DNA from 2 places in the Bacillus sp. 11B20 genome. Region 1 is predicted to be linked to the other one. Evidence: a T-box and tRNA genes for the amino acid it is inferred to sense, from the RefSeq annotation. Region 1 holds a T-box; the other holds one or more tRNA genes.
What was found. A T-box is a leader RNA that pairs with one kind of tRNA and senses whether it is charged. The one in region 1 lies ahead of thrS (threonine--tRNA ligase), so its partner is inferred to be a tRNA-Thr.
Positions count from the first base shown of each region.

Region 2: it encodes a tRNA-Thr, which carries the amino acid that the T-box ahead of thrS (threonine--tRNA ligase) is inferred to sense. The anticodon was not compared.

Region 1 covers NZ_JBLZWZ010000006.1:206,904-217,924, reverse strand. The annotation lists gene ACN6NB_RS03805 (SpaA isopeptide-forming pilin-related protein) at 1-470, opposite strand, end outside; gene ACN6NB_RS03800 (helix-turn-helix domain-containing protein) at 1,160-2,668, shown strand; gene ACN6NB_RS03795 (hypothetical protein) at 2,725-3,006, opposite strand; gene ACN6NB_RS03790 (MDR/zinc-dependent alcohol dehydrogenase-like family protein) at 3,349-4,632, opposite strand; gene ACN6NB_RS03785 (hypothetical protein) at 4,659-5,228, opposite strand; gene thrS (threonine--tRNA ligase) at 5,381-7,309, opposite strand; T-box leader at 7,363-7,587, opposite strand; T-box leader at 7,625-7,848, opposite strand; gene ACN6NB_RS03775 (DUF1835 domain-containing protein) at 7,923-9,107, opposite strand; gene ACN6NB_RS03770 (MFS transporter) at 9,362-10,549, opposite strand; gene ACN6NB_RS03765 (MerR family transcriptional regulator) at 10,576-11,021, opposite strand, start outside.
Region 2 covers NZ_JBLZWZ010000005.1:3,531-14,551, reverse strand. The annotation lists gene cdaA (diadenylate cyclase CdaA) at 1-341, opposite strand, end outside; gene rsiW (anti-sigma-W factor RsiW) at 559-1,185, opposite strand; gene sigW (RNA polymerase sigma factor SigW) at 1,200-1,763, opposite strand; gene rocF (arginase) at 1,947-2,858, opposite strand; tRNA gene ACN6NB_RS00905 (tRNA-Gln) at 2,995-3,066, opposite strand; tRNA gene ACN6NB_RS00900 (tRNA-Tyr) at 3,071-3,155, opposite strand; tRNA gene ACN6NB_RS00895 (tRNA-Thr) at 3,184-3,256, opposite strand; tRNA gene ACN6NB_RS00890 (tRNA-Val) at 3,260-3,335, opposite strand; tRNA gene ACN6NB_RS00885 (tRNA-Glu) at 3,342-3,416, opposite strand; gene murQ (N-acetylmuramic acid 6-phosphate etherase) at 3,637-4,548, shown strand; gene ACN6NB_RS00875 (MurR/RpiR family transcriptional regulator) at 4,563-5,432, shown strand; gene ACN6NB_RS00870 (PTS transporter subunit EIIC) at 5,429-6,808, shown strand; gene pbp4b (penicillin binding protein PBP4B) at 6,822-8,189, shown strand; gene ACN6NB_RS00860 (glycoside hydrolase family 3 protein) at 8,203-10,122, shown strand; gene ACN6NB_RS00855 (exo-beta-N-acetylmuramidase NamZ family protein) at 10,173-11,021, shown strand, end outside.

The DNA.
Region 1 (11,021 bases):
TCTTCACCCTCATTTTGCTTTGTTTTCTCTTCTTGCTGAGTTATACTGGTGACATCGATGTCAATTGATCCTTCTAAATTTGGATCGATCTCAACATCTTCTTTAAATTTTACCGTCACTTCATTTTGTTTTGAAACGGTATACTCGCCAACAGGTATGTCACCTACAGTAATGGGTTCCTTCTGCTCCTTCTCTACCTGGATGGCTGAAGGAAGAGTGAAAACATACGGATATTGTTTTTTTAGATCAATTCCTTTTATTGACCAATGCACAGTGGCCTTTCTTACTTGCTGATCTTCCATGCTTGATAACTTGTTGCCTTCGCTATCAGCAAACTCAATATCCCCATAAATATTTTCTTGAATTTCTTTTGCTTGTGCCCCTGCTAAAGGCAAGACTCCTAATATACTAGACTGTATGACTAGCACCGCAATGAGTGCCAGCGACAATATTCTTTTCAATACATCCACCCTTTTCTAAAATTAATTTTCAACAATGATAAAAAAATCAGTTGTATACTGTCAGATCAATCACTCCGCTTCTGATCAAATATTTTCTAAAAATTGCACCTTAAGACCCTATGAATAAAATGAGTTGTCAATCATGAGTAGTGGATTCAATAACTGGATTGGGGTCCATAGAAATGGGGAATAGTGAGAGGGATCATGAAAGAATAAATATGAATTTTTCTATTGATACTTGAATGAACAATAAACGATGTGTACATGCATATATAAGCATGTATTCACATATAGTTCGTTCATATGAAACAAGCATGTATCATATGGTATGTATGGTTAGACAGTTCAGCATCTTATAGACCGCATTCCTTTCTACTCCCTTTCATATGGTAATCAAAAATCTGCTGCATTTTATTCTTTCATTTACCGTTTCAACAGCAAAAAAATAAACAAAATATCTAAAATGATCCATTTTTATAGGATTCATGGCTTACTTATCACCTTTTAAAAGAAAAATATGGAGAATTAACGAATAATATTTGTTTTCGTCTAATTTTTTTCTCTTTTATCATGAAAAGTGAAGACAAAACGATTTAGCCTAAATATTAAAATCATTTTATGCCTATTTAGAAAATCAAATGTTCTTTAAGTGAACTTCATAATATAGAGGCAAGCCAAGGGAAGGAGTTAGTTGTTTAATGGAGCTCATTGATAATAAATCAAAGAGATGGATAAAAATTTTAAAACTGCTTGTATCAAAAGATAAGTGGTGGAGCCTTCAAGAAATATCGAATGAACAAATCGGTTCGGTTCGTGCCATTCAAAGCGATTTAGAACAAATGAAGTCGTTCCAAACAGAGAACGGAGAGCCGTTAATCCACATAAAGCCAAGACAAGGCATATCCATTTGTTATACACAGACGATACGAGTCGACTACTATATCAAAGAAATTCTAAAAGATACGATTGAAATTCGATTGATTGATGGCGTTTTCTTTGAACAAAACAGGTCTTTCTATGAATGGATGGACATACTGAATATCAGTAGATCCACATTGTATAACACCATTCATAAAATCAATTCGCTTCTTATCTCGTATGACATTGAGTTACGACCAGATAGTATGCAGTTCCATGGAAATGAGAAGGAGATTCGTCAATTTTTTGTGGAATTTTTGTTTGAAGTCTATGGAAGCAGGCTTTGGCCATTCGATGATATTCAAAAGCAAGATGCAGTTGATTTTTTACAAAAGCTATTTCAGGTGCTCGAAGTCAATCTACCTGATGTGGCGATAGATAAATTTTGCCTATGGCTCGCCGTTTCCATACACCGAGTGAGGAAAAATTTTTCAATACGACGCAATTATAGGTACTCAATGGATAAGGAAAAACAAACATCTACAGCTAAAGGTATCTATAATCAAATCAAAAACTTGGAAGAACACGTTTGCCAAATGACAAAGGACACTTTTGGTGTTACGTTGGATCGTCACGAATTTGTCTTTTTACTATTGATTGAACCAGCTATTGGCCATTATAAATCAATTGAAACTGTCGAAGAAAAATTGACGTTCTTTCAATCGCATACACCACACCTCTTCGAAGCCATTCATTCCTTTATCAACCAACTGGAGTTGATATTTCATCAAGAGGTGGCTAATCGCAAGGCGATGACACTGATTCTTCTCCAATATTATGTGTATTCTAGGGAAATTACCGTAAGAGATGGATTCCTTTTCAAAAAGAAATCGAGGTATTTATCAGAGGTAAAAAAACAGCTTCCTTACTTCTATTCGAGGATTACTCATATCATCCAAGAGTTAAAAACAGACGATATACTTGCTTCTTTTGTGAAAAATGAACGAGAATTGATTCGTATCATTACTTCTAACTGGAGGGGGCTTGTTCATTTGGAAATGGATCGGAGAAACGTGTTGAACATTTTTGTCATTTCAACATTAGGTTATAATCATAGTTTGTTTATTGCGGATTTAATTAAATTAAGATTGCCTCCTCTCATTCATATTTTCACAAGTCCAGAAAATACATTAAATGAACAGACAATGGATCGACTTGGGATTGATATGATTGTGACCGATACTGAACTTCCTAATCAATTAGGACGGTCTACGCTGCTGATCAGCTCTTTTCCAACAAAGAAAGAAGTGGACAACTTGCACTCAAGATTGGTTGATATGACAAACTAAGATTCACCAAAAAAAAGCTGCTGAGGAGCTCTCTCAAGCAGCTTTTTGCTTCTGTATTAATGAAGCGCTATTTGTTCATTCATCAAATCAATAGCATAAAGCGATTGCTCATATTCATCTAATAGAAGGTAGACTTTGAGCGGTGCAGCAGTTTGATCTGTCTGCTGCGTGAATAGGACACAAGTGAATTTTTCGATTCCTTCTGGCAGCTTGCTTTTCAGAAAAGGATGAAGAATAGGAGAGATTCGAAGGGTATCAACATCTTGCAACCAAAGCTCATCTTGTAACGCAGGATAATGATCAACCAAAAACTGACGAAACACTTCCAATGTACTCAAGTTAGATATCCTCACTTTCTTCTATTTATAGCTTTAAGCTTACCTAAAACAAACATGTTCAACTCACCCTATGATCTCAGTCCGCCTATTTTCGCATACTACTAGAGACACAATGTCATTTTTTCTTCTAAAAGATTTGTAGATCAACTTTACTGTCATGAGTTTTCCATATGTATGACGTTTACTATATGAAATACGAATTCCCACCGATGGACCTATGATCATATTCTTATCTGTTTCTTTCGTGATGAAACGACAACTTCCTTCTACAAAATTCCATTTTTATTCTAAAAAGAGGAAAATAGGCCAAAAAAGAACAGCTGCTCACTGTTCTTTTAGAAGTTATGAAAGGTCTGTCAAAGAGAATACTTCGCCGCTCACTGCATCAACGCCATCATGACAGTCAAGCTTGCCGCATAAAACATATTGTTTTTGCACATCGTCATAGACATAGATCGGTGTAAGTTCGAGGCGTTCTCTCAATGTTTCAAAGGCTTCTTTCTGAGATATGGTGATTTCACTAGCTGATTGAGATGGATTGAGTATCCCGCATACTTGAAACATCTCTTTTTTATCTATGTAATTAATGGCTTCAAAAGTGCTGGCATCAATGAAGACCTTGATCTTATCCATAAATCCACAGCCTTCTTGCTCATTCGTTTTTAATATCGCTTCGATATAGCCATGATCACGGTGGAGTGTTTTAAGCACCCACTTCCCTGTATCCTTTGAATATTTTTGCGCCAAAAAGGTGCGAACCGCTTTGATACACTCAGCTTGCTCTTCTTTTGAGATCGGGAATGTATCTGGCGAAGGCTCCAGTGAGAAGGCTTGTTCAGCAGTAATGTTCTCGTTTATATTGATTTCCTTTTTTTCAAAGGCTTTGGTTAACGGTTCATTCCACTCCATGACCTGATTCATGTGTATACAATGTGTTTCTTCACGCCCAATTTCAAATGGTATCGTTCCTGTTCCATCGTTCTTGACATAAATTTCTTCTAACGCAAATATAGGGCGGATTCGATTCTGCTCGAAGGAGGGCCAATCAAACCGCTGCACTTGCTGCTCAGCTAAATCCTCGATCCTATCAATGGAAAGCACATATTCTTCAGCTCTTAGTCGTTTTTTTGCCATAAATGGCCCTCGATGTATAAAGTGAATGAGCTGCCCATGTTCATCCCATTTCACCTCGATTCTACCTGAAGGCGTCACTTTCACACCATCTATTGCTTCTTCGAAAAAAAGTTCCCCTTTCTCCTTTTGTTGCAAGTGAAAATGCTCACCATCAATCAACCCTGTTTCTTGTTCAATCCATTGAATGGCATGAGCTGGATAAGGGCTTTTAAATGTGACACCATTCTTCGCGAAGGTTTTATCCATGACAAAAATAACTGTTTCAACCTGCCCTGTATTCAAATTCACGTCAATCACGGCTGTGCCGTCTGGGTTTAGATCATCGTCCTCTGGTTCAGCTTCATGGGTGGGAAACCATTCCATATTCAATGTATACACCGTTTCATTGAACATATTGACGTAACGATGAAAACTGTGCCTTTTTAGATAGTAAAGCTCTAAGCCAAATTTCGCCTTTGTCTGATCGATCAGTTGTTGAATGTTTGCATTCATTTTTTTCACCTCAAAATGATTCAGTCTTATGGAAGAACAAAGATGACGATAAAGCCGAAGATAACGATCGCTGTTAATAATCCTAAAACCATTGACACCATGTTTGTTTTCTTTGTAAAGCCTTTTAATTCATGCTCTTCAGTCGACCGGTCGATTTTTCTAAAGCGAAAAAGCATGCTTAAATTAATAAGGGCTAGAGTTACAAATAATAAGAAAATTAAAAGCGTAGGTTGTATGTTTAAGAATGGATTTGTTACATCTTGGAAGCTGAATGACTGAAGGAACATCAGACCACTTAATACTACTCTTGAAATATTTTCTGCCTTCTTTTCTTTCTCCCACTCTTCCCCCAATTTTTCTTTTTCATAAATGGCTATCTGCTCGAAAAGGGGAATGAAAGACTTTGTTGATCCTTTTTTAATAAAACCATAAATACTTAGAAAGAGCATAATAATTCCTAAACAAAGAAAGAAATGTGTAAATCGAATGTCAGACATTTGAATCAAGATAAAAAAAGCGACGATTATGATACCGGCTATTAAATTAGAGACGATTATTTGTTTTGTCCTCATCTTTTTTAATGCAGCTTGTTCCATACAATACTCCTCCTCGTTTCAAATGTTTCTGTTAAGCGCTCTATCTCTATTACGATTTTATTGAAAAAATGTTTCAATATTTCCCCTTTCCATTGCAGAAATGGAAAGACGCCCATCATTCAATAGACGTCTCACCCTTCGTAATGAAATCATCACAGCATGTCTTGAGCAGCTGTTCTGTCTTTTATTTGCTCAGCTGCCAAACGTTTAAAATCCTCGACAGACAGCTGCTTTGAAGTCTTTTCTCCGTGCTGTCTAATATTTAGTGATTTTTCTTGCATTTCTTTATCGCCAATGACAGCGATATAAGGAATTTTTTGCAATTGTGCTTCTCTCATTTTATAGCCAAGTTTTTCATCCCGTTCATCGATTGTTGCTCTTATTCCGATACTTCTTAATTGCTGCTGCACCTTTAAGCAGTGATCAAGGTGAACAGTTGAGACTGGGATGATTTGTACTTGTACTGGTGCTAGCCATAATGGAAAGACACCCGCAAAATGCTCAATGAGAATGCCAAGGAAACGATCTAGAGAACCAAAAATGGCGCTGTGAATCACAACTGGCCGTACCTTTTCATTTTTTTCATTGATATATGTTAAATCAAATTTCTCAGGCATTTGAAAATCCAGCTGAATTGTGGCGCACTGATGGCTCCGCTGCAGGGCATCTTTAATATGAAAATCGATCTTCGGGCCATAAAATGCCCCATCTCCTTCATTTAGCTGGTAGTCGACCTTTAGACGATCAAGCACATTTTTTAGTGCTGTTTCGGATATTTCCCAAATAGCATCATCCCCTAAGGCTTTTTCTGGACGAGTGGATAGCTCGACTGAATACTCAAACCCAAATGTCCGATACACATGATCAACTAATTGGAAAATCCGTTTGATTTCAGCTTCGATTTGATCTTCTCTTAAAAAAATGTGAGCATCATCTTGGCAAAATGTCCTGACCCTGAACAATCCATTTAACGCTCCGCTAAATTCATGACGATGCACCTGACCAAACTCAGCCATTCTGATTGGAAGGTCTCTGTATGAATATAAGCTGTTTTTGAACATGAGCATATGCCCTGGACAGTTCATCGGTTTTAAAGCAAAGCTTGTATGGTCTACTTCTGAGAAATACATATTTTCATGATAATGATCCCAGTGCCCTGACTTTTCCCAAAGCTCTTGGTTCATCATAAACGGTGTACTCACTTCTTCGTATTGCGCTTTTCCTCGCACTTCTCTTGAAAAGGCCATTAATTCATTTCTGACAATCTGACCTTTTGGTAAATAAAACGGCATGCCTGGCGCTTCTTCTGAAAACATAAAGAGGGATAACTGTTTCCCTAATTTCCGGTGATCACGTTTATTTGCTTCTTCCATGAAATGAAGATAATCAGCTAGATGATTTGGATGCTGAAACGCTACACCATACACTCGCTGCAAGACATCCTGATTGCTATCTCCCCGCCAATAAGCCCCTGCAACACGTGTTAGTTTAAATGACTTTAAGTACCCTGTAGAAGGTACATGCGGCCCGCGGCATAAATCTACAAATTCTCCTTGCTGATAAACTGTGATGGCTTCTTGAGAGGGTAACCCTTTTAAAATATCCAGCTTATATGGATCATGTGCAAACAGCGCTTCTGCTTCTTTGTAAGAGACCTCTTTTCTTTGGATGGGATGATTCTCATTTATGATGTTTTTCATCTCTTTTTCAATTTCTTCCAAATCCTCTACGCTTAATGTTTGATCGAGCTTCATATCATAGTAAAATCCATTTTCAATGACAGGTCCGATCCCCAGTGTGACATTGTCATATAACCTTTTCACAGCCTGGGCTAATACGTGTGCTGATGTATGGCGCAGCACTTCAACCCCTTCTTTTGAATCAAGTGTGACAATAGACAGCCCAGCATCGCTGTTTAGCTTTTCACTTAAATCAACCATTTGATCATTGACCTTTCCCGCCACTGCTTTTTTTCTTAAGCTCGGACTAATATGGGAGGCAACATCTGCAACAGTCGTACCTGCGGGAAACTCCTTTATCTTTCCATCTGGAAATTGAATCTTCACCATGTTTTCTCTCATAACTGACACACCTTTCCTATTTTTTGAAATAAAAAAAACACACCCATCCCTCATAGAGGGACGAATGTGTAATCCGTGGTTCCACCCAAATTCCCATAACGCGTATTCGCTTTATGGCTCTGGTGCCGTAACGCGGCATTGACGGTATTGGATACTGCAATTTTCCCCAATACAGCTCAAAGGTGGTAAGACAGCTTTTCTGCGTTAGGAAGATTTCAGCGTGACTTCCCTCTCTGGTAACCGATAAAAGCTGCTCATGTCCTTTTCAAAGCAATGATCCTATATGAGTGTACAAAAAAACACACCCATCCCTCATAGAGGGACGAATGTGTGATCCGTGGTTCCACCCAAATTCCCATAATGCGTATTCGCTTTATGGCTCTGGTGCCGTAACGTGGCGTAGACGATATTGGATACTGTAATTTCCCCAATACAGCTCAAAGGTGGTAAGACAACTTTTCTGTGTTAGGAAGATTTCAGCGTGACTTCCCTCTCTGATAACCAGTAAAAATGGCTCATGTCCTTTTCTTCGCTTTTAATTTCTCCATATCTTACATGATGATGATGGATGATGTAAAGGATTATTTTGTGCAGTGATAACGAAATTCATTCTTTAAATGTAATATTGTGTGTATTCACTTGGGCTGTATTCAATTTCAAACGCAGGAGATAAGGCTCGTTTCACTTCTTCAGTGATTCGCTCTCCTTCTTGATTGAACTTTCTTTCCATGTCTACGCCATTTGGCTGCAAATCATCGGTTTCTTCGTCAAACCAGCGGCCATACTGTATATTCCAATTCCATAACTTTGAGAAAAGAGTATCACTCATTGGTACATCATCTCTTTCTAAATGACATTGACAATGCCCGCAATGAAAAGGTTCACTACCGTAATCTCCTTCAATTTTCACAAAAGGATGATCCTCAAACTCTCGGCAGCACACCCATTTTTTGAAGTGCTGACCGAACTCTGTCAGTTTAATCGAGTAATAACGCATGGAAGTTCGTTTTCCTTTCATGTCAAACATCCCTTGATCAATTAATGTCTTCAATCGATATTCAATAAAATCATCACCGATATACTGATCTAAATGACCAATGACTTCTCCTATTAAGCGTGGAGTGACGATATACTCCTCTTCTGGCGCGGACTGATGAAGCCGCTTAGCCATTTTCACTAAATAAGCATCAAATTCATCTTCTGGTACGATGATCACTTGTCCTTTTTGCCATATCCGCAGCGTATGATTTTCTTTAGCAAGTGAAACCCATTCGTTTTGTAATCTTTCTCTCTCTTCTTTTGTCACTGGGTGAATATGCGATTTACTCTCATACAAAATTTTAAATTTTTCAGATGCGATTTCTCCGGAATGTCGAAGGATCATTCTTCTTGTATTCGTATTGAACAGCTGATCAAATGCTGTCGTTATATTGATTACAGACAATTCAACCCTTTTCTCTTTTAATAAATAGACGGCATATCGCAAGCCAATTTGCTCATGTGCATTACTGCCTGTCCAGATGAGTATACGACTGCCAGCTTTTATTTCTTTTATTTGCTGAAGCATTCTATGCTGATCGTTGACCATGTCATCAAAATAGCCAAATTCATTTGACATCACGTTACGCAGCCACTCTATACGGTTCGCTTGTCCTTCATGTTCGTGTAAATGTAGAAGTGGCCCAATTGAATAAATATCATCAAAAGCGATGACATCATCTATTTGTTTTTGCTTCATTTCACGTATTGCTTGTTTTAAACTACCGGCAGCTGCCGCCCCAAATATGATATGTATCATCATCCGTCTCCCTTTATCTTACAGTTTATTTCATCTTCACCTATTCATGGTTCTTGCGTCAATTCTATTGAGTCAATTTCATTCAAAAGTATGACAATGAGATGATCAGGTATTTACAGAAGTAATAAAGCAGAAGTGAAGAGATAAAAATTTTTATAAAAAAAGCCCAGGAAATGGGCAAAGGAACTACCCTAAATAAGTAGTTCCCACAATACAAAACTAAATTTGTATGTTCACTAGTGAAATCGTTCATGTTACCTTACTTGCTCCATCACCTTCAAACTCTTCTGCTGAGAGATTCGATCAAACGCCACCATCAGAATGGTCATGAGTAAAGCGAGAAGAACCGTTCCAGCGCTGATCCAGCTTAGGTTCAATATAGATGTCCTGCTTAGTACAAGACCTCCTAAACCAGAGCCTAAAGCAAATCCGAATTGAATAAATGATGTATTGACACTTAATGCGATATCAGGAGATTTCGGTACAAGTGTGACAAGATATAGCTGCTGAGCTGGCGATGTGCTCCATGTTGCAATCATCCATATCATGATCACCGCCACCATGACCACGAGGTTCCCTGTCACAAATGCTAGCAGCATAAGCATGATGATTTGTAGAATAATTCCGGAGAAAATCGTGAATGTTGGGCCTTTTTTATCTGCTGCTACCCCTCCAAGACTGGAGCCCAAAAAGCTGCATATTCCCGCTAGTAATAAAATGCCACTGATTTCTGTAATGCTAAGGTTTGCTGATTCTTGCAGGAAGGGCGTTAAATAGGTAAATAAAGTGGAATATCCCCCAACATAGAATAGCGTCACTGCCACTGCCAGCAAAATTCTCTTATCTTTTAAAATTGATAACTGCATACCTAGCGTCACCGGTTCTTGTTCTTTCATAGAAGGGATGCGCCTATATACAACAATCAGCGGAATGAGCGTGATCAATCCAATGGCTGCAAATAATGCTTTCCATCCAATCATGCTGCTTAGAAATGTCCCGATTGGCACACCTAAAACCAAGGAACTGCTTAATCCCATTAAAATGATGCCAATGGCTGTTCCTCTTTTTTCTCGCTCGACAAGACGAGTAGCCACAGCCATTGCCACCACAATGGCCGTCCCTCCACTAATTCCTTGTAAAATCCTTGTCATCAGCACCATTTCAAACGAATGGCTGACACTTGTGAGGATATTACTTAAAGTAAAAATGATCAGCATCCATGATAATATTTTTCTGCGGTCGATATTGATGGTTAGTGCAATGACAATCGGTGCGCCGATTGCTGCTGAGAGCGCTAAGGATGTGACCAATAAACCAGCAGCTGATGTCGTGACCTGTAAATCATCTGCGACCATTTGAATAATCCCTGTAATGATATATTCGATTGTTCCGATTAAGAAGGCTGCTAAAGCAAGTAAATAAACAACGGCTTTATTTTTCATCGTGAAGTTTCTCCTTTGGGCAATGTTTACACTTCATTTTTTATAGGAATTTGTATTTCAATGAGTCTTCCTTCTTCATTTTCAGACAATGGGTAATAAATCTCTCTGCCAGGCTGATCTTCTTTCACGCGGTATCCGTTATTTTCGATCCATGTCGCCAGGTCAACACAAGCAGATTGTGCAAATGGAGAATCTGAATGAAATAGGAGCGTCGCCATGGTTTCTTCAGCTGGTAACGTGCGCATCGTAATTCCCTGAGGCAGAGAGCCCCTTAACGCTTTAGCGGAATACCCAACCTGAAATTCGAACTCACTTTCTTTAGCAAGTGATTCCCTCCACAGCACGATTTGTGGCTCAGAGTTCAATTCTTGCGGATGTTTTTGTAACAAATGATGAAACGTTTCAAAGAATGATGGGATTTCGTCAACAGTTCCGTTGACTTGAAAAGACATGATGTGTTTGCTTTCAACCG
Region 2 (11,021 bases), on a different contig from region 1:
TCGATCGTTTTCTGCTGCTGTTCCTCTACAGGTGTCCCGCTTCTTGAGAAGAAACGGCCGCGCCCAAGCTGCTCAAGCGCTCTCCTTAGCTCTGGCTGAAAAATAATAATGATCGCAAGGAATCCCCACGTAATCGCTTGATCCATCAGCCATTGAAGTGTGTTAAGACCGAGATACGCACTTCCCATCCTGACGAGAACAATGACCACAATTCCCTTTAAAAGCTGAACCGCTTTTGTTCCGCGGATGACCATCATTAATTTATATATCACATACCAAACAACGAGAATATCAACAGCATTACCGAGGTACTGCAAAAAAGGAATATCCCCTAAAGCCATTTCCTCGTCCTCCAGAATTTTCAGTTATTCTTCGTTTGATGCATTTTTTAATATAAAAAGAGCCTATGTATCAATACATAGCGTGGCTATTATACCACATTTTGTTTCAGCAAGGAAAATAGTTGCCATATCTGGCTGACTTGTTAGTATGCGTGAATCTCACAAATGTATAGAAAAAGAGCAGCCCCCCTTAGAGACTGCTCTTAAGCCGATTGAGTTACTTTTGCTCCTCTGGCCCAATGACCCGCATCACGTTTTGTGCTGTTGATTTCATTTTGTACCAGATCCAATCAAACACTTCATTAATTTCATTAATTTGACCAGTGACTTGTCCGGCAGAAGCAGTCAACTGTTCCCCATTGACGACGGTGACATTTCCATCAACCTTGCCTTCTACAATCAACTTGCCATTTTTGACAGTGACATCACCCTTTACGGTTTCCCCTTTAGGTACGGTCACTGTATCATTTTCAACGACGAGATTCGGCTGCTTTGACACACTGAAATTATGATCGGTATTCCAGCTCGTGAACAGACTACCTCCCATTAAAATGAGAAAGAGGGCAGCGGCTACCATCAGCGGGTGAGCTTTGATCCATCTTTGAACCGACACACGCTTTTTCTCCTTTGGAAGACCTGCCATCACCTTTGCAGTGAAATCAGATGGTGCTTCTATATGAGATGTACTCTGCACTAGCGCGATGGATTTCTCAATTTGTTGAAAATGAGTACGGCACTCCTCACACGATTGCAGATGGCTTTTTAATTCTTTTTCGTCTTGGGGCTCAATGTCCCCGTCTAAATACTGATGCATAAGCTGGACGATTCTATCCTGACAGCTCATCAAAATCACCTCACTCAAAGGTCTCTCAACTGTTTCCGGAGAGCCTCTCTACCCCTGTGTATTCTCGTTTTCACCGTACCAACTGGTATATTCAGAATCTCACTAATCTCTTTTAACGAGAGTTCATCAATATACTTTAATACGATGACCGAACGATATTTGTCGGGTAATCTTAGAATTTTTTGCTGAATGGTACTCGATAATTCAAGAGACACCACCTCATCCTCTGGCAAAATGCCATCAGCAGCAATTTGAGAATACATATTTAATCCTTCTGTTCCTGCCACCTCTGCATCTAAATAGTAATCCGGCTTTTTTTTGCGAATACGGTCGATGGTCAGGTTGGTTGCAATGCGGTACAGCCACGTGGAAAACTTACGATTCACATCAAAGCTTTCGATATTCACATAAGCACGAATAAACGCCTCCTGCGCAATATCCTCCGCTTCATGTGCATTCCCAAGCATACGGTAGCACAGCTGATAAATTTTGTCTTTATACAGGTCTACGATGTCTGCAAATGCGTTCTGGTCGCCTTTTTTCACTTGCTTAATTCTCTTTTTAATCATTGTGTCCATAGTATATTCAACCTCTGCCTTCACCGGTCTTTATGTATACGAACCTCTTTCCAAAAGGTTTCATTCTCCTCTAAAAAATAGTGTAACAAATTTTTGACAGTGTGTTACGCTTATCAACCGGTAAAAACCTTAACATATCCTTAAATTTTCCCAAAACAAAAAAGAACGGGAACAAGTCCCGCTCTACAATAGCTTTTCACCCATTAACGAACCAATTAATGCCACAGCAGCTTCTGCTGTTTTGTTTTTCTCATCTAAAACCGGATTTACTTCAACAAATTCAGCAGACGTTAAAATACCCGCCTCCTCTAAAAGCTCCATTGCAAGATGACTCTCCCGGTAACTAATGCCGCCTGCTACCGGAGTGCCTACACCAGGGCATTCTGCTGGGTCTAGCCCGTCTAAATCAAGCGACAGATGGACACCATCTGTTCTTTCCCTTAGATACGCAATAGCTTCCTCCATCACCCTTGTCATTCCTAAACGATCAATTTCATGCATCGTATAGACTTTAATGCCTTTCTCTCGAATCAATGCCCGCTCTCCTTCATCTAAGGATCGAGCACCAATTATAACGACATTTTCAGGCTTCAATTTAGGCGAATAACCGCCAATGTTTGTTAAATCAGCATGCCCAAAACCAAGACTGACAGCAAGCGGCATGCCATGAATATTTCCAGAAGGAGAGGTTTCCTCCGTATTTAAATCACCATGCGCATCGTACCAAATGACTCCTAAGTTTTCATAATGCTTGGCTACCCCAGCAAGTGTGCCAATCGCAATGCTGTGATCACCACCTAAAATGAGCGGAAACGAACCTGATTGCACAATACTGTCAACCTTCTCAGCAAGCAGCTGATTCGCACCAGCATTCTCCGTTAAATTTTTTAGCTTTTCACTTGTATATAAACCTTTCTCATCATCTCTTTGTTCAACTGGAATATCTCCTAGATCCTCCACATCAAATGAGAGCGTTTCCAATTTTTCTTTTACGCCTGCACAACGAATCGCACTCGGCCCCATATCGACGCCCCTTCTCGTTTGCCCCAAGTCCATCGGAACTCCAACAATCGTGACCTTCTTTTGCTCTCCCATATGTACATCCCCTTTCCGTTCATGCTTATATTTTACTTTCTTGATCCCTTCTGACTCAACTCAACAACATTTTGAATAGTTATACATTCTCTCTGCCAACATAAAAAAAGACACCTTTCTGAAAAAGGTGTCTTAACTGGGCTAGCTGGATTCGAACCAACGCATGACGGAGTCAAAGTCCGTTGCCTTACCGCTTGGCTATAGCCCAAAAATGGTGGAGGGGGACGGATTCGAACCGCCGAACCCGGAGGGAGCGGATTTACAGTCCGCCGCGTTTAGCCACTTCGCTACCCCTCCACATATGGAATTGATAAAGATAAAACAGTGCCGGCAAGAGGACTTGAACCCCCAACCTACTGATTACAAGTCAGTTGCTCTACCAGTTGAGCTACACCGGCATATGGTGGAGGATGACGGGCTCGAACCGCCGACCCTCTGCTTGTAAGGCAGATGCTCTCCCAGCTGAGCTAATCCTCCACATCATGGTGACCCGTACGGGATTCGAACCCGTGTTACCGCCGTGAAAGGGCGGTGTCTTAACCGCTTGACCAACGGGCCAGTTTGTCAAGTTTGTTGTTTCCGTGAAGCTGACAAAAGTTATTATATACAGGTTGTCCCCCTTTTGTAAAGGGGATTTTTATTTTTTTTATTTTCTAACTATTTACTCCCTATTTAATCAACATTTTAACTGAAATATAATTTCAATATTCAAATATAATATTGAAATTTCATATCATACTCAATATACTGAAAATGAAGAAATAAGGAGGTATGTCACATGCAGCCATCTCAACTGCGTTCTTTGACAACAGAATCAAGAAACCCCAACACAATGGGAATTTCTCAAGCAGATCCGCTTGAAATACTCCAGATGATTAATGAAGAAGATAGGAAGGTCGCTCAAGCAGTCAACCTTGTACTTCCCCATGTCAAAACAGCAAGTGACTTTGCCTATGAATCCATCTCAAATGGAGGCAGACTCGTTTATTTAGGCGCCGGAACGAGCGGCAGAATTGGCGTAATGGATGCTGTCGAATGTCCCCCAACCTATAGCGTCTCACCTGATGTCATTGTAGGCATCATGGCAGGCGGAGACTCAGCTTTTTCTCAAGCTGCCGAAGATGTGGAAGACAGTGAAGAAGCCGGCAAACAGGATTTAATACACATCAATCTCACATCAAAAGATACAGTCGTCGGAATTGCCGCAAGCGGCAGGACACCTTATATCATCGGCGCTTTAAACTATGCAAAGTCAATTGGAGCTAAAACAGTCGCACTTAGCTGCAATAAACAAGCAGAAATTAGCGAGCTTGCAGATTGCGCCATTGAGGTCATTGTAGGACCAGAAGCCATCACTGGGTCAACAAGAATGAAAGCCGCATCCGCTCATAAAATGATTTTAAATATGCTTTCCACCTCAGTCATGATCAGACAAGGCAAAGTATATGAAAACCTGATGGTTGATGTAAAAGTCAGCAATCATAAATTAAAAGAACGCGCCATCACCATCATTCAACATGTGACAAATGCTTCCTACGAACAAGCCGTAAAGACTCTTGAAGCAGCAGACTTAGAAGTCAAAACTGCCATCGTCATGCTCCAAACAAACACAGACAAGAAAACAGCCAAAGATTTACTGAGCAAAACGAATGGCCACATCGACAAAGCGATCTCACGTTATCAATCCTAAAGGAGGCAGAGCTCATGTCAGCAGGTGGACTTACCCTACTACACACAATCAAATCAAAGCTCCCCCAATCTGAAAAAATCATTGCAGACTATATCCTTGCCCATCCTGACAAAGTCATTAAAAGTACAGTACATGAAATCAGTCAGGCAGCCGGCGCAAGCAGCTCTGCAGTCATCCGACTTTGTAAATCTCTCGGGCTGGATGGCTATCAAGATTTAAAAATGCGGATCGCTGGAGACTTGATGCATGACGATAAACAAGGCTACAGAGATATCGAACAAGATGAACCGCTTCAATCCATTATTCAAAAAACAGCAGGAAACTCGATTCAATCGATTAAGGACACCGCTTCTATTTTAAATGCAGATGCTTTAGAAAAGGCTGTTCAATTACTGCTGAATGCAAACCAAATTCATTTTATCGGTGTTGGTGCATCTGGTATCGTCGCAGCTGATGCCCAGCAGAAATTTCTCAGAATTAACTATGCAGCGACAGCCTTCACTGACATGCACATTGCATCTACGGTCATCGCAAATGCAGGAGAGAATGACATTGTGTTTGGTATCTCCTTTTCAGGAGAAACGTTAGACATCATTCAAGCCCTTCAGCTCGCAAAAGACAATCAAGTGAAAACAATTGCTTTAACACATCCAGGTCATACAAGCGTTTCTGCTTTATGTGATGTTCACCTATCGACGTCCGGTTCCAATGAAGCACCTTTTCGCAGTGCTGCCACTTCCTCTAGAATGGCACAGCTCTACTTAATTGATGTCTTGTTCCTCAGTTTAGCTTCTCGTCAATATGAAGAGACAGCGCAATATATTGACAAGACAAGGCATGCCATCCGCTCCATGAAACGAAAAACAAAGGGGGATTCAACATGAGTCATCAAAAGAAATATCAGCAGTTGGCGAAAGACATTCTTTCACTCTGTGGTGGTTCTGAAAATATCTCTTCCCATACACATTGTATGACACGTCTTCGAATTACACCGATCGAAAATGAAAAAGTTCACATCACAGCAATCAAAGAACTCGATGGCGTCATTGGCGTCGTCGAAGCAGAAACGCTTCAAATCATTTTAGGCACTGGTGTTGTCAACCAAGTATCAAGTGCGTTTGAACAGCTTCTAAATGCGTCTGACTCTTATGATTTAAACAACGAAGCACAAAAAAACAAGCAAGCCATTTCACAAAAAAACCGCACACCGTTCAAGCTGTTCTTACGGCGGATTGCCAGCATTTTTATTCCAATCATTCCGGCACTTGTTGCTTCAGGTCTTATTACTGGGATTACAAAAGCGATCGTGCAAGCAGGCTGGCTTGACGAAAAATCTCAAGCCGCAGTTATTTTAACAGTTATAGGTTCTGGCCTTTTCGCCTACCTAGGGATATTAGTCGGAACAAACGCCGCAAAGGAATTTGGAGGCTCTCCTGCATTAGGCGCATTAGCTGGTATTCTCATTATTAACCCAGCCTCCGCAGACATTATGTTATTTGGCACAAATATTCTACCAGGCAGAGGCGGACTCATCGGTGTTCTTCTAGCCGCCATCTTTATGGCACTTGTGGAAACCCGAATTAGACGCTTCGTCCCGCAATCTCTTGATATCATCGTCACACCAACCATCACACTACTCATTACAGGCATTTTCACGTATGTTGTCTTCATGCCAGTCGGCGGATTTATATCTGATGCCATCACCTCAGGACTGACTTACCTATTAAATATGGGCGGAATCTTCGCAGGATTTGTTCTTGGTGCGACCTTCCTTCCACTTGTTGTAACAGGACTTCATCAAGGGCTGACACCGATTCATATGGAACTCATCAATTCAATTGGAGATGACCCGCTTCTGCCAATTCTCGCTATGGGCGGTGCAGGACAGGTAGGCGCTGCATTCGCCATTTATATGAAAACAAAAAAGAAAAAGCTCAAAAGAGCCATTGCTGGTGGACTTCCTTCTGGGATGCTGGGCATTGGTGAACCACTCATTTTCGGTGTCACACTCCCGCTAGGACGACCATTTCTCACCGCTTGTCTTGGTGCAGGAATCGGCGGCGCATTTCAAGCCTACTTCCAAATCGCGACGAAAGCCATCGGTGTATCCGGTCTTCCATTAACCTTTATTGTTCACACACATCAAATGCTTCTATACTTAATTGGACTATTTATCGCATATGTTGCTGGATTTTTCTTCACATACTTATTTGGATTTCATGATGATATGGCTGTTGAATTCGAGGATCACAATCAATAAGGAGGTCTAGACCTTGAAGAAATGTTTTCTTTTAATCACATGTCTGCTCATGCTCCTTGGGTTTCCAGTACAAACATTTGCAACTAGCTCCCAAACTAGCTCCCATCCTGTATCGTCTTTGTCTAAAACAGCTCCTGAAGAATATCCCGTCTTAAAAAAAGCAAAACGACCGGAACAAGTAGGTTTTTCTTCCAGGCAGCTGAGGAAGGTTGATCAAATGATTCAAAATGACATCAAAGCAGGATTTCCAGGAGCCGCTCTCATCATTATCAAGGACGGAAAGATCGTCCATCAAAAAGCCTATGGCTACCGGCAAAAATACGATGGCACAACAGAGCTCAAATCATATAAAAAAATGAAAAAGGATACACTATTCGATTTGGCATCTAATACGAAAATGTATGCGACCAACTATGCTCTGCAAAAGCTTGTCTACGAGAAAAAACTTGATGTCAACGAAAAAATACAGACCATCCTTCCAGATTTTCAGGATGAACCTGATGCAAAGGTAACCGGTAAAGACCAGCTCCGGGTAAAGGATCTTCTCACCCATTCGGCCGGTCTCCCTTCCAGTGTCTTATTTTATAGCAAAGAATCAGCTGGCTCTTTTTATTCTCAAGATAGAAAAACAACGATGAAATGGCTGCCAAAAGTACCGCTGCAATACAAGCCAGGTACCCAGCACATTTATAGTGATATTGATTACATGCTGCTGGGCATGATCATCGAGAAGAAAACAGGCATGCCTCTTGATCAATATGTCGAGTCAACCATTTATCGGCCGCTAGGTCTCAAACACACAATGTTCAATCCGCTGCAAAAGGGGTTCAAGCCGAAGCATTTTGCAGCAACAGAACGTTTAGGCAATTCACGAGACGGTGTAATCGATTTTGAAAACATCCGACGGTACACCCTGCTAGGTGAAGTACACGACGAGAAAGCATATTACTCAATGGCAGGTATCTCCGGCCACGCTGGACTTTTCTCGAATACCTCAGATATGGCCGTGCTGCTTCAGCTGATGCTTAACAAAGGAGGCTATGGAAAAACAACCATCTTTGATCAAGCTTCCATCGATCTCTTTACAGCCTCCTCTGATACGAACCCAACTTACGGGCTAGGCTGGAGAAAAAACGGTCATACTGACATGGAATGGATGTTTGGAAAATATGCAAGTAACGAAGCCTATGGACATACTGGCTGGACCGGCACAATGACGTTGATTGATCCTAAACACAATTTAGGTGTCGTCTTGCTGACGAATAAGAAACATTCACCCGTTGTTTCACCAGAAACCAATCCTAATCAATTTGAAGGTGACCTGTTCCCAACCGGTACTTATGGAAGCATCATGACTGCAATCTACGAATCTTTTAAGTAAAAGGAGGAATTCGATGTTGAAAGCTCTCTTTCCCGCTGCACTAGTTTTAGCCCTGCTAACCTCTTCCATTCCAACGGAAAAGGTTAGCTCTGCCTCTCTGCCCACCGCTAAACAAATGGTTCAAGACATGTCACTGGATGAAAAGATAGGTCAAATGCTCATGCCGGACTTTCGCAATTGGCAAACAAAAGATGAATCCGCACCTACAGGCTTCACAAAGATGAATAACGAAGTATCTCACCTTGTAGAAAAATATCATCTAGGTGGTGTCATCTTATTTGCGGAGAATGTCGTTGATACGGAACAAACCGTGAAACTCACCCACGAATTTCAAAAAGCATCACCAAACATTCCTTTACTCATTTCCATTGATCAAGAAGGCGGAATCGTCACAAGGTTACAAAAGGGAACACATTTCCCAGGAAATATGTCGATTGGTGCCTCTAGAAGCAAAAAAAATGCATATGACACAGGAAAAATCATCGGAAAAGAATTAAACGCCTTGGGGATTAATACAAACTTCTCTCCTGTGCTTGATGTGAATAACAACCCAGACAACCCCGTCATTGGTGTCCGTTCCTTTAGCTCTGATCCTGCTCTTGTCACTAGGCTTGGCCTTCAAACCATGAAAGGACTTCAAAAGGAAAAGACCATTTCCACGCTAAAACATTTCCCAGGACATGGTGATACAGCCGTCGACAGTCACTATGGCTTGCCGCTCGTAGAGCATGACCTAGATCGTTTAAAAAAGGTTGAGCTGTATCCGTTCCAACAAGCGATCAATGCTGGTGCAGATATGGTCATGACCGCTCATGTGCAATTTCCTGCCATTGATGACACAACGTATCGAAGCAAGAAAGATGGCGAGGACATCATGGTTCCAGCAACCTTATCAAAAAAAGTCATCACACACTTATTAAAAGAAGAGATGGGCTTTCAAGGTGTTGTTGTGACAGACGCCCTAAACATGAAAGCGATTGCAGATAATTTTGGACAGGAAGAAGCCGTAGTGATGGCCATTAAAGCAGGCGTCGACATCGCTCTCATGCCAGCACCAGTTACCTCATTAAAAACAGAGAAAAACCTGGAGAATGTATTTAATGCGGTCAAACAAGCGATTTTAAAGAAAGAAATTCCGATGTCGCAGATCAACGAATCCGTCGAAAAAATTCTTCAATTGAAAATCAAACGCGGCATTATTTCCTCCAAAAAACCAATCAGTCTAGAGAAAAAAATCAAAAAAGCCACTCAAGTCGTCGGGAAAAAATCGCACCGTCAAGCAGAACAAAAAATGGCACGTGAAGGAATCACCCTGCTTAAAAACAACAAAAAAACCTTACCTTTCAAGCCTAAAAAGAATGACAAAATCGTGGTCATGGCACCTTACGAAGATCAGACAAAAGCAATGTCTGTCACAGTCGAATCTCTCATAAAACAAAAAAAGATCAAGCCTGTACGCATCCAGTCATATGCTTTTGCGGATAAAACGTTCACCAAAGACTCTGCCAAACTAATTCAAGAAGCTGACTATGTCATCACTGGCTCTTACGTTGTCCAAAATGACCCAGCTGTAAATGATGGCGTAATTGATGACAATGTCCAGGACCCAAAAAAATGGGCAACTGCCTTCCCTCGTGCTGTCATGAAAGAAGCAGCAGCACAAAACAAAAAAATGGTCATCATGAGTCTTAGAAACCCTTATGATGCCGCAAATTTTGAAGAAGCCGATGCCTTACTAGCTGTGTACGGTTTTAAAGGCTACTCAAACGGACAATTCAATCAGCCAAATATTCCTGCTGGACTAGAAGTGATATTTGGAGCTGCATCACCTAAAGGGAAACTGCCAGTTGATATCCCATCTGTCACTCATCCAAATCAAACCCTTTACCCATTTGGCTATGGCCTCAGCTTGAAAGGGAAACAGATCAAATAGGAGGGATTCTCTTGAAGAAAACAGTCAGTTTCATACTCGCAAGCATTCTCATGATGAGCACATTGACCGCCGCCTCTCCCGCAGATCAAGAACGAACAGACACAAAAGGAAAAAAAGCAGCAGTCAAAACAGGGATCGAAACACTACTCTCAAGCAATCTTTCATGGCTAAAAGGGAAAAGGGTTGGTCTCATTACCAATCCGACTGGCATTGATGCAAATATGAAAAGCAGTGTTGACCTCCTATTTGAACATCCAAATATCAAGCTCACTGCTTTATATGGACCTGAACACGGCGTGCGCGGCGATGCACAAGCAGGAGAAGGCGTCGAATCCTATACCGATGAAAAAACAGGTCTTCCTGTTTACTCTCTTTATGGCAAAACAAGAAAACCAACTCCTGAAATGCTGAAAAATGTAGATGTCCTGCTTTTTGATATTCAAGACGTTGGTACTCGTTATTACACCTATATTTACACAATGGCCTATGCGATGGAAGCCGCTAAAGAAAACAACATTCCCTTTGTTGTTCTAGACCGTCCAAATCCCATTGGCGGACTAAAAGTAGAAGGACCTGTTTTAGAGCCTGAACACGCCTCATTTGTAGGGCTCTATCCAATCCCGCTAAGACATGGAATGACTACCGGTGAGCTTGCAAAACTGTTTAACAAAGAGTTTCATATCAATGCTGATGTAACAGTCATCAAAATGAAAAATTGGAAGCGGTCAATGACATTTGATGACACGAAGCTGCCGTTCGTCCTTCCTTCCCCTAACATGCCAACAGTGGATAGTACCTTTGTATATCCTGCCACAGGATTAATTGAAGGCACAAATGTCTCTGAAGGCAGAGGAACGACAAAACCATTCGAGCTCATTGGTGCACCATATATCAATAGC